Linked DNA regions of Allochromatium vinosum DSM 180. The protein of the gene in region 1 interacts with the protein of each later gene in a pairwise test. Links are inferred from orthologs where the notes say so. Each region holds a gene or a part of one and is shown in the gene's direction. Other genes may lie near its edges. The genes, in order: rsfS and ALVIN_RS13855.

Region 1 (5,816 bases):
CTGTCCGCGTACGCGCGAACTCATCGTCGACGCCGTCCCGGCGACCGACGAGGATTGGGACACCGAGTATCTGGCGCCCGTCCTGTCGATCCGTGTGGTCGATGGGCTGGACGCGGCCATGGACCACATCACCCGCCACGGCTCGGCCCACACCGACGCCATCGTCACCGAGGATTATTCGCGCGCGCGTCGCTTCTTGCGCGAGGTCGATTCGAGTTCGGTCATGGTCAATGCCTCGACGCGCTTTGCCGACGGCTTCGAATACGGCCTGGGCGCTGAGATCGGCATCAGTACCGACAAGTTCCATGCACGCGGGCCGGTCGGTCTGGAAGGGCTGACCTCGGTGAAGTTCGTGGTGCTGGGTGACGGCGAGGTGCGCGGCTGAGCCGTTTCGAAGCTCGACAAGGCCCGATCGGGCGGTTAAGAATGCGACTTTCAGCGACGCTCGCCGGGAACTCGATGTGGTCGAGCCTACTCGAACGCCGGTCAATGACCTGAACCGACAATAACAGCCTTAGGAGGAACCTTGCCATGGCACGCATCCTGATACTCGGAGCCGGTATCTCCGGCCATACGACCGCCCGTTATCTGGGCAAGTGGGTGGGCAAGCAGCATCAGATCACCGTGGTCTCGCCCAATTCCAAATGGAACTGGATTCCATCCAACATCTGGGTGGGCGTAGGTGAAATGACCGAGCGCCAAGTCACCTTCGAGCTGGCACCCGTCTACAAGAAGATCAACGTCGGTTTCCGGCAGGCACGCGCCGTCTCGATCCATCCCGATGGCGGCGCCGGACACGAGAGCCCCTTCGTCACCATCGAGTACACGGACCCGACTCGGGCCGGTCAGAGCGACGAGATCGAATACGACTATCTGGTCAATGCCACCGGCCCCAAGCTCAACTTCGACGCCACGCCGGGTCTGGGGCCGGAGACGGGCTACACCATGTCGGTCTGCACCCCGTCCCATGCGCTGGAGGCCAACGAGCAGCTCCAGAAGTGCGTCCAGGAGATGAAGGCCGGCGCGCGCAAGACCTTCGTCATCGGCACCGGGCATGGCATGTGCACCTGCCAGGGCGCGGCCTTCGAGTACATCTACAACGTCGATCACGTCCTGCGTGGGGCCGGCGTGCGCCATCTGGCGCGCGTGGTCTGGATCAGCAACGAGTACGAACTCGGCGACTTCGGCATGGGAGGCGTGCACATCACCCGAGGCGGCTATCTGACCAACGGCAAGGTCTTCGCCGAGTCGCTGATGGTCGAGCGCGGCCTGGAGTGGATCACCCGCGCGGCTGTCACCAAGGTCGAGCCGGGCAAGATCCATTACGAGCAGCTCGACGGCAGTGTCCACGAGCTGGAGTTCGATTTCTCCATGCTCATCCCGCCCTTCTCGGGCGTGGGACTCAAAGCCTATGACAAATCCGGGAGCGACATCACCGAGCAACTCTTCGCGCCCAACGGCTTCATGAAGGTCGACGCCGACTACAATCCCAAGCCCTTCGAGGAATGGAGCAAGGCCGACTGGCCGAAGACCTATCAGACCCCGAAGTACAAGAACATCTTCGCCATCGGCATCGCCTTCGCCCCGCCGCATCCGATCAGCAAGGTGATGAAGAGTCCGAGCGGTCTGCAGATCAGCCCGACACCGCCGCGCACCGGCATGCCCTCGGCGACCATTGGGAAGGCTGTGGCCGAGAACATCCGCGATCTGCTCAATGGCGCGACCACGTTGTCGCACACCGCCTCGATGGGCGAGATGGGCGCGGCTTGCGTGGCCTCGACCGGCATGGATCTCTTCAAGGGCACGGCGGCGACCATGACCGTATTCCCGGTGGTGCCGGACTACGAGACCTATCCCGAGTACGGACGCGACATGGATCTGACCTTCGGTGAGATCGGCCTGGCCGGACACTGGATGAAATACCTTCTGCATCATGTCTTCATCTACCAGGCCAAGCTGCGCCCGGGCTGGTCGGTGCTGCCCGACTGAGTCTCTCTCCCAGTGCGCCGGGGCCTGAAGTCGGTACGATCCCGGACTCCGGCGCGTGCATCCCGAATCGAGCGAGGAATGACGACGATGCCCGCCAAGAACAAAGAACCCTATCAGCAGGCCTATTACCCGCCGGTCCCGACCGGTTTCACGCGCTATATGCGCCAATCCATTCCATGGCAGTTCATTCGTTTCTGGATCATCAACTTCAAGATCTTCAAGCTATTGGTGAAGTCGCACAACTGATGGCGGATCGACGGAGCACCGAGCGCCCCGGTTCGACTGGGGCGTCGATGCCGTCAGCGATCCGGGTGCGCGCATGATCGGTCTGCTCGGCGGCACCTTCGACCCCATCCATTTCGGCCATCTGCGCGCGGCCCTGGACTGTCTCCAGGGACTCGCGCTCGATCAGGTTCGCTTCATCCCGCTGCGGATCGCCGTCCATCGTCCGCAGCCGCTGGCGAGCACGGCGCAGCGGCTGGCGATGCTGGAGGCCGCACTCGCCGACGCGCCGGAGTTTGTGCTCGATCGACGCGAGCTGCATCGGGACGGTCCTTCCTATACACTGCACACCCTGCGCTCGCTCCGTGACGAGTTCGGTCCCGAACGCCCGCTCTGTCTGCTGATCGGCGCCGATGCCTATGCGGGTTTTCTCCAGTGGTATCGCCCGTTGGAGATCCTGGAGCTGGCGCATCTGGTGGTCATGCGTCGGCCCGGGCACGATCCGGTCGCCAGTCCCGCCCTGCGACAACTCTATCTGGAACGGGTCTGCGAGGAGCCGCGCTGTCTGGCGGCCCGAGCGGGCGGCCGCATCCTGTTCCAGACCCTGACCCAGCTCGACATCTCATCGACACGCATCCGCGAACTCATCGCCCAGGGACGCCGTCCGCGTTATCTGCTCCCTGACGCCGTGCTCGACTACATCGAGCGTGAACGACTCTATGTGCCGACCGATCCGGCACGCTCGCCCCAACCGCCTCATCCGAACGTCTAGGCCGTAACCAAGACATCCCACTTCCCGAATACAGAGGGTTCCATGCAGCTCGATCAACTCAAACAACTGGTTCTCGACACACTCGACGATATGAAGGCCCGCGACATCCAGGTGCTGGACGTGCGCGGCAAGACCGCCGTGACCGATTTCATGATCATCGCCTCCGGCACCTCGGACCGCCATGTCAAGGCCATCGCCGAGACCGTGGCCTTTCGCGCCAAGGACGCCGGCGAGACCCCGCTCGGCACTGAGGGTCTGACCGAGGGCGAATGGGCGCTGGTCGATCTCAATGGGGTCGTGCTCCATGTCATGCTCCCGAAGGTGCGTGACTTCTACGGCCTCGAACGCCTGTGGTCGGCGCCGGCACCTGTCGCCGCGCCGCGTCTGGCGGTCGTTTCGGCCTGAGAGCGAGGCGTCATGCCATCGTCTGACTCAGCATCGCTCGAACGACGCCCGGTCATTGCGCTGGTGGCGGCGATGGACGAAGCGCGCGTGATCGGCCGCGACAACGCGCTACCCTGGCGCCTGCCGGCGGATCTGGCACACTTCAAGGCGCTGACGCTCGACAAGCCCATCCTCATGGGGCGCAAGACCTGGGAATCGCTGCCGGGTCTGTTGCCGCGCCGCCGGCATCTGGTGATCTCGCGTGATCCTGACTATCGCGCTGAGGGGTGTGAGGTCTTCGGTTCGCTGGAGACGGCGATCGCCGCCGTCGACGAGCCCGAGCTGATGATTGTCGGTGGCGCCTCGATCTATGCGCAGTCGCTGCCTCTGGCCGACCGACTCCATTTGACGATCGTACAGACGCGGGTCACGGGCGATGCCTGGTTTCCGGCCTGGAATCCGGTCGAGTGGAACGCAGTCGCGCGCGTCGAACGTCCGGCCGACGAGCGCAACGCCTTCGCCATGACCTTCGTGGATCTGGAGCGCCGCTGAGTCTGTCAGTCCCGTCCAGGTTGCAGATATCCGGCGCAATCGATCTGGATCGGCTCCAGCGGCTCGCAGTCGAGCCTGAGCGCCGTGAGTGCGCCGCCCCAGAGACAGCCGCTGTCGATCGCCCAGACGTTCTCGCCGCTCCAGTAGCCCAGCGCCGACCAGTGGCCGAAGACGATGCGATCGGCGCGCGTGCGTCGACCCGGAACCTGAAACCAGGGCCATAGCCCCGGCGACTGACTGCCGATCTCGCCCTTTTCCTTGAGCGCCAGAGTGCCATCGCGTGCGCAGAAGCGCAGCCGGGTCAGGGCATTGGTAATGAAGCGCAGCCGCTCGAGGCCGCTGAGATCGGGCGACCAGCGTGCCGGCTCGTTGCCATACATGGCATGCAGGAACTCGGGATAGTCATCGGAGCGCAACACGGCCTCCAGCTCGCGCGCGCGGGCCAGCGCCTCGGCCAGATCCCATTGCGGCGGCAGCCCGGCATGGACGAGCGTCAATCCGAGATCCGGATCGTGATGCAGCAGAGGCCGACGACGCAGCCAGTCGAGCAGCTCGTCGCGATCCGGCGCGCGCAGGATCGCACCCAGGGTGCTCTTCTTGGAATGCTTGGCGTTGCCGGCGGCCACGGCCAGCAGATGCAGGTCGTGATTGCCCAACACCACGATGGCCGAGTCGCCGAGCGCGCGCACCCGGCGCAGCACAGCCAGCGACTCGGGACCGCGATTGACCAGATCGCCGGCGAACCAGAGCCGGTCGGCGGCCGGATCGAAGTCGAGACGGTCGAGCAAACGCTCGAGTTCGGCGTGACACCCCTGGATGTCACCGATGGCATAGGCGGTCATCTGGAACGGAAATGGGTCGTCATCTGAAGTTCAGGCGTGGCCGTGCTGTTCAATGCAGCCGCGTCGAGGTCAGTGAAAAGGCCGGAATGCGCGCTCCGAAATGTGTGCCATCGTCGCCGACCATTCCATAGTGGCCGTGCATACTGCCGAGCGGTGTCGGGAGCACGGCACCACTGGTGTACCTGAAGGCTTCTCCCGGCTGCAGATGCGGCTGCTCGCCGACCACGCCCTGACCGCGCACCTCCTGAATCTGGCCATTGGCGTCGGTGATGATCCAGTGGCGGTCGAGCAAGCGCGCCGGCCTGGTGCCACGGTTCTCGATTGTGACGGTGTATGCAAAAACGTAACGCTCCTCTTCCGGCGAGGATTGATCCGGTTGATACTGACTCTGGGCCGAGATCGCGATGAGATAGTCGCTCAATTTCGTCTCCTGGATGACGTGCGCTGGATTGGCGCATGATATACCTGTCCGCCGTGTTGCGGAGTCTGCCCCGACCGCAGACGGCTATCTTGTCGCATTTTGAGATAGTTGTAGAATATTGTTGAAAATTTACTTGAATCCAGGGGTAGTTTGGATGATCTACAGGAAGCGGCTTCATCGAAGGCCGGACCCGCTCATTGTGCTGATGTTTTTCGTCGTTGTGGGCCTGTGCGCCACCATCAGCTATCAGTTGATCGCCTGTGTACCAGTCGATCCCGGTGAGGTCGCGGCGCAGTCACCCGAAGCCGGTTCCATCGGCGGTTGACCCACAACAGGGAGCGCCTTCCTTCGGTCTTGCGGACGCTCCCTCTGTACTCAGGATGGGTTCTATGTCACTCGATACCCTCGACCATCGGCTGAGAGTCGCCGTGATCGGCGTTGGCTATCTGGGCCGGTTCCACGCCCTCATCTACTCGCGCCTGCCCGAGGTCGAACTCGTCGGTGTCGTCGACACCGATGCCGAACGCGCCGCTTCGGTCGCCGCCGAAGCCGGCTGTGCCGCTCATACGGATCCCCGTGCATTGCTCGATCAGGTCGATGCCGTCAGTGTCGTGGTGCCCACGACAGCGCATCT
Region 2 (6,106 bases), 680 kb from region 1 along the record:
CTCCTGCGGCTGGCCCCGGACGCCGCGTCCGTCAAGGCGGCCAAGGGACTGGTCATCCCGGCCAAATGGCCCCGGCTCGGCTATGACGAGACGGCGGTCTGGGGCGAGTGCCAGGGCAGCGGCTCCAAACCCTATCAGACGCAGATCGATCTCTCCGGTCCGGCCTTCCGCTGTAGCTGCCCGAGCCGCAAATTCCCCTGCAAGCATGGTCTGGCGCTCGGTCTGCTGTATCTGCAACATCCCGATCGCTTCACGCACACCGATCCGCCCGACTGGGTCGGCGAGTGGCTGGCCTCGCGCGCCCAGCGCAGTGAACGCCAGACGAAACGCCAGGAGTCGGCCGCGAGTGCCGGCTCAGCGCCGTCCGATCCCCGGGCCGCCGCGCGCCGCGAGGCCGAGCGTCAACGACGTCTGACGGAGGGTCTCGGCGAGCTGGAAGCCTGGCTGGCCGATCGGCTGCGTCAGGGGCTGGCCCAGCTCCAGGGTCAATCAGAGATCTGGACCGCCATGGCCGCGCGTCTGGTCGACGCCCAGCTTCCGGGACTGGCGGAGCGGCTGAGACGCGCGGGCGCGCTGGTCGGTCGCGGCGAGCACTGGCCGAGTCGACTGCTGGCCGAACTCGGCCGGCTTCAACTGCTGATCGACGGCGCCCGACGCCTGGACAGCCTGCCGGCCGGCGAGCAGGCCGATCTGCGCGCGGCCCTGGGTCTGGCCCTGGACAAGGCCGTCGTGCTGGAGACAGGCGAGCGCCTCAGTGACGACTGGCAGGTGCTGGGCGTTCACATCGCCGAGGACGAGCGGCTGGTGATGCGCCGCGTCTGGCTCCAGGGCCGAACCAGCGACCGCCCGGCACTGGTGCTGGACTACAGCCACGGTCAAGCGAGCTTCGAGCCAATGCTGACGGTCGGTGACACGCTGGCCGCGACCCTCGCCTTCTACCCCAGTGCCGCGCCCATGCGCGCGCTGTTCGTCGATTCGCTGCGCCGTCTCCCGGAGGCTGCGTCCCGGCTGCCCGTCCCGCTCGCAGACGCGCTGGAGCGGCTGGCCGACCAGATCGCCGCCAATCCCTGGCCAGCCGTTCGCGCATTGGGCCTCTCAGGCGTCCCGCAGCCCGACACGGTCGACGACTGGCGGCTGTACGTCGGCGAGTCCACGACGCTGCGTCTGCAACTCGACACGGACGCGGCCTGGTCGCTCGTCGCGGCCGCCGGCGGTTCTCCGGTCACCCTGTTCGGCGAATGGGATGGCGAGTCGCTGCGCCCGCTCAGTGCCTGGACTCCGGAGCTGATCTGGACCGCCGACACCGCCCGGAGCGACCGCTGATGTCACCGCTCGACCAACTGGCCACCCAACTCCTCATCGGCACCGACCGGCGCGCGCCCGAATGGCCGAGCGCGGACGGCGAACTCGGTCGTCTGTCCACCCGGATCCAGGCCGACGCGGCCGCCTCGACCGAAACGAGCGCGCTGCGTCTGGCCGGCGTGCTCGCCGTCTGCTCGACCGCCGGTTTCCGGCCGCCGCCGACGGATCGACCACAACCCCCGCCCTGCCCCGAGGACGCGCGCCCCGTGGCGGCGGAACCCGAACTGGTGACGACGCTAGGCACCATCCTGGACGAGGGACCGGACCCGCTGCGCGTCCTGGCCCTGCGTCAGCTCGACGCCGCCGGCTACCTCCTGCCGCCGCGACTCCTGCCGCGCGCTCTGACGCTCGCGGTCCAACAGACCGATCTGCGTCCCTGGCTGCCGCCTGTGGTCGGCGAGCGCGGACGCTGGCTGGCGCACCTCCATCCGGAGTGGTCGCCCGCCCTCACGCTGGACGAGACGCCGCCCGCCCCCGACTGGTGGGACAGCGGCACGCTGGACCAGCGGTGTCGGTTCCTGGCGGCCCAGCGTCGCCGCGACCCAGCCGAAGCGCGCGAGCGACTGGCCCAAACCCTGGGTGAAACCGACGCGCGCGGACGCACCCGACTGCTCGCTGAGCTGGAGACCGGCCTGAGCCTGGAGGACCAGGACGTTCTGGAGACCTGTCTACAGGACCGGAGCAAGGAGGTGCGCCGACAGGCCGGCACCCTGCTCGCCCGCCTGCCCGACAGTCGCTATGTCGCCCGTCTGACCGAGCGCGTCGGCGCCTGTCTCGGCCAGACGCGCAAGCGCCTGCGACAGGTGCTGACGATCGAGCCGCCCGCCGCCTTCGAGCCGGACTGGACGCTGGATGCCATCGAGGAGACGCCTCCCAAGGGCGAGCGACTCGGCCAGCGCGCTTGGTGGCTCTACCAACTGGCGCGCGCTCTGCCGCTCGGCTGGTGGACCGGCCAGACCGGACTGGACCCGGCCGGCTGCGTGCGCTGGGCCAAGAGCACCGATTGGGAACTCGCCCTGCTGCGGGCCTGGAGCGAGGCGCTCGCCCGCACCCCGGCGCTCGACTGGACCGAGGCGATCCTGAACCGGCTGCCGGTCGAGGGACTGGCGCTCGATCCGCTGGACCTCGTCGACCGGCTCCCGGCCGCCGAGCGCGAAACCTACTGGCTGGCCCTGATCGAGCGTCCGCCCCGTGGCCTGTCCCTGGGTCTGCTGCTGACCCGCTTCACCCAGGGACTGATGCGCGAGGGTCTGCCCGGCCTGTCCGTGCCCGGCGCGCGGCGTCTGCTCGATCGGCTCTATCGTCAGGGCGGTGCCGGCCGTCTGGTCCAGGACTACAGCCTGCGCCGCGCCCTTCCCGGCTTCATCGCCTGTCTGCCGGACGCACTGCTCGACGAAGCCGCCGACGGCTGGCCGCGCGAGAGCCTGGACTCGCCCGCCGCGACCGAGACCCAGGCCCAAATTCTGGCCATCGTTCGGCAACGCCAGATCCTCAACCACCATCTTCTTCAGACAGGGCGATCCGCATGAATCAGATCCTGCGCCAGCACGCCGAACAGTCCTTCGCCGAGGAACTCGACGCACTCAAGCAGAGCGACAACCGCCAGCGTCCGCCCAACTGGGCCATGTCGCCCTGGGCGGTGGCGACCTATCTGCTCGGCGGACGGCTCGACAACGGCTTCGAGGTCAGTCCCAAGTACATCGGCAGCCGGCGGCTGATCGAGACCGCAATCGCCACCCTGACCACCGATCGCGCCCTGCTGCTGTTCGGGGTGCCGGGGACGGCCAAGTCCTGGGTCTCGGAGCATCTGGCCGCCGCTGTCTGCGGCGACTCGACCCTGCTCATCCAGGGCACCGCCGGCACCAGCGAGGAACAACTGCGCTACGGCTGGAACTATGCCGAACTGCTGTCGAAAGGCCCCTCGACCCAGGCCCTGGTACAAAGCCCGCTGATGCGCGCCATGGAACAGGGCAAGATCGCCCGTGTCGAGGAACTGACGCGCATCCCGGCCGATGTCCAGGACACGCTGATCACCCTGCTCTCGGAGAAGTCGCTGCCCGTGCCCGAGCTGGGCACCGAGATCCAGGCCGTGCGCGGCTTCAACGCCATCGCCACCGCCAACAACCGCGACAAGGGCATCAACGAACTCTCCAGCGCCCTCAAGCGCCGCTTCAACACCGTGGTGCTGCCGCTGCCGTCCAGCGCGGACGAAGAGGTGGCCATCGTCAGCAAGCGCGTGGCCGAGCTCGGACGCGCGCTCGATCTGCCCGCCGAGCCGCCCGCCTTGAAGGAGGTGCAGCGTGTGGTGCGCATCTTCCGCGAGTTGCGCAACGGTCAGACCGAGGACGGCAAGACCAAGCTCAAGGCCCCGAGCGCCACGCTCAGCACCGCCGAGGCCATCTCGGTCATCAACAACGGCGTGGCGCTCGCCGCGCACTTCGGCGACGGGGTGATGCGCGCCGGCGACATCGCTTCGAGCCTGATCGGCGCCATCGTCAAGGATCCGGTGCAGGATGCGCTGGTCTGGCGCGAGTACCAGGAGACCGTGATCAAGGAACGCGGCGACTGGAAGGATCTCTATCGCGCCTGCCGCGACCACGACTGAGCGCGCCGCGCCCACAGCGGGGGAGCCACATGGCCGATTCGCCCTTCCATCTCTTCGGCATCCGCCACCATGGTCCAGGCTGCGCGCGCAGTCTGCTCCAGGCGCTGGAGGCCCTGAACCCCGATTGCATCCTGGTGGAGGGTCCGCCGGAGGGACAGGCGCTGCTGGAATGGCTGCGCGATCCGGAACTGGCGCCGCCGGTCGCCCTGCTCGTCTACGATCCCAAGGACGCGCGCGAGGCCGTCTTCTATCCCTTCGCCGAGTTCTCGCCGGAATGGCAGGCGCTGCGCTTCGGACTCGAACGCGGTCTGCCGACCCGCTTCTTCGATCTGCCGGTCGCCCACCGGCTCGCGCTCGACGCGCCAGGCGAACCCCTGGCCGAAGACATCGAAGAAACCGAAACCGCTGCCGAAGATCCCGATGAAGTATCTGAGGCCGCCGCAGACCCCGACAGCGAACAGCGGCGTGAAGACCCGCTCGACTGGCTCGGCCGTGCCGCCGGCTACAGCGATGGCGAGTCCTGGTGGAATCATCTGGTCGAGGAACGCGGCGACGGTCTGCACCTGTTCGCGGCTATCCGCGAGGCCATGACCCTGGTGCGCGAGGAGTCGGGCGACGATCACTGGACGGCACACAGGCGCGAGCACGAGGCCCGACGCGAGGCGCACATGCGCAAGCTGATGCGTCAGGCGCGCAAGGAGGGTTTCGAGCGCATCGCCGTGGTCTGCGGGGCCTGGCACGTCCCGGCCCTGGCCGAACTGCCGAGCGCGACCGCCGACAACGCGCTCCTCAAGTCGCTGCCCAAGCGTGCGGTCGAGGCAACCTGGGTGCCCTGGTCCTATCCGCATCTGAGCACCGCCAGCGGCTATGGCGCCGGCATCGCCTCGCCCGGCTGGTACGAGCACCTCTGGCACAGCGCCCCGGAGCGACGGGCCATCGGCTGGGTCGCCCGGGCCGCGCAGTTGCTGCGCGCCGAGGATCTCGACTGCTCATCGGCCCATCTGATCGAGGCCGTGCGGCTGGCCGACGCGCTGGCGGCGCTGCGCGAACGCCCCCAGCCCGGTCTCGACGAACTCGACGAGGCCCTGCGCACGGTCGTCTGCCAGGGCGAGGAAGCGCCGCTGCGGCTCATCCATCGCGCGCTCGTCATCGGCGAGCGGCTGGGACGCATCCCGGAGCAGACCCCGGTCGTGCCCCTGCAACGCGACATCACCGAGCGCCAGCGCGCGGTGCGCCTGAAACCCGAGGCGAGCCGCAAGACGCTCGATCTCGACCTGCGCAAACCCACGGATCTGGCGCGCAGTCACCTGCTCCATCGTCTGTCGCTGCTCGGGATCGACTGGGGCGAAGTGCAGCGCACCGGGCGCTCGGTCAAGGGCACCTTCCACGAGGTCTGGACGCTGCAATGGGAGCCGCGGCACGCGCTCACCATCATCGAGGCCAGCCGCTGGGGCAACAGCGTCGAGGAGGCCGCCACCCGCCGCGTCATCGATGCCGCCGAACACGCCGACACACTGCCGGCCCTGTGCGAGCTGGTCGATCGCCTGCTGCTCGCCGATCTGCAAGCGGCCATCGTGCCGGTGACGCGCCGCCTGGAGGATCAGGCCGCCGTCGCCGGCGACGTGCCCCAGATGCTGGGCGCCATTCCGCCGCTGACCTCGATCCTGCGCTACGGCAACGTGCGCCAGACCGACAGCGGTCTGGTGGCTCATGTCCTCGCCGGACTGGTGCCGCGCGCCGCGCTCGCGCTGCCCGGCGCCTGCACGGCGCTCGACGACGAGGCCGCCGACGCCATGCGCACAGCCATCCAGGGCGCCGACCGCCCGCTGCGTCTGCTTCAGGACGCGGAGTTCGAGCAGGCGTGGTCGCAGGCGCTGATGAGTCTCGCCGAGAGCGCGACCTGTCATGCCCTGATCGGCGGTCTGGCCGCGCGCCTGCTGTTCGATGCCCAGCAGGCGGATCTGGAAACGACCGCGCGCCGTCTGTCGCTGGCTCTGTCGCTCGCCAATGATCCGGCGCCGGCCGCTGCCTGGCTCGAAGGTTTCCTCAACCGGAGCGCCCTGGTGCTGCTGCACGACCCGAGCCTCTGGGCCCTGGTCGACGACTGGGTCGCCGGCTTGAGCGAAGAGCATTTCGTGC

The links.
Region 2: the proteins of rsfS (region 1) and ALVIN_RS13855 interact in binary tests that used the Escherichia coli proteins (3 or more experiments, as listed by UniProt). The link is inferred for Allochromatium vinosum DSM 180 from one-to-one orthologs.

What each region holds. Positions count from the first base shown.
Region 1 is NC_013851.1:2,455,518-2,461,333, forward strand. Bases 1,997-4,706 are described here. They hold rsfS (ribosome silencing factor), read left to right. Parts: upstream 1,997-3,025; coding sequence 3,026-3,388; downstream 3,389-4,706. Other genes in these bases: ALVIN_RS17820 (hypothetical protein), read left to right, coding at 2,068-2,235; nadD (nicotinate-nucleotide adenylyltransferase), read left to right, coding at 2,309-2,983; ALVIN_RS10705 (dihydrofolate reductase), read left to right, coding at 3,401-3,919; ALVIN_RS10710 (symmetrical bis(5'-nucleosyl)-tetraphosphatase), read right to left, coding at 3,925-4,706. In the rest of the region: ALVIN_RS10685 (glutamate-5-semialdehyde dehydrogenase), read left to right, coding at 1-385; ALVIN_RS10690 (NAD(P)/FAD-dependent oxidoreductase), read left to right, coding at 532-1,989; more of ALVIN_RS10710, read right to left, coding at 4,707-4,761; Co2+/Mg2+ efflux protein ApaG, read right to left, coding at 4,811-5,182; ALVIN_RS17825 (hypothetical protein), read left to right, coding at 5,337-5,507; ALVIN_RS10720 (Gfo/Idh/MocA family protein), read left to right, coding at 5,572-5,816. UniProt on the Escherichia coli protein: Functions as a ribosomal silencing factor. Interacts with ribosomal protein uL14 (rplN), blocking formation of intersubunit bridge B8.
Region 2 is NC_013851.1:3,134,673-3,140,778, forward strand. What follows is about bases 1,928-4,927. They hold ALVIN_RS13855 (ATP-binding protein), read left to right. Parts: upstream 1,928-2,887; coding sequence 2,888-3,967; downstream 3,968-4,927. Other genes in these bases: ALVIN_RS13850 (DUF5691 domain-containing protein), read left to right, coding at 1,928-2,891; ALVIN_RS13860 (DUF5682 family protein), read left to right, coding at 3,997-4,927. In the rest of the region: ALVIN_RS13845 (SWIM zinc finger family protein), read left to right, coding at 1-1,323; more of ALVIN_RS13850, read left to right, coding at 1,323-1,927; more of ALVIN_RS13860, read left to right, coding at 4,928-6,106.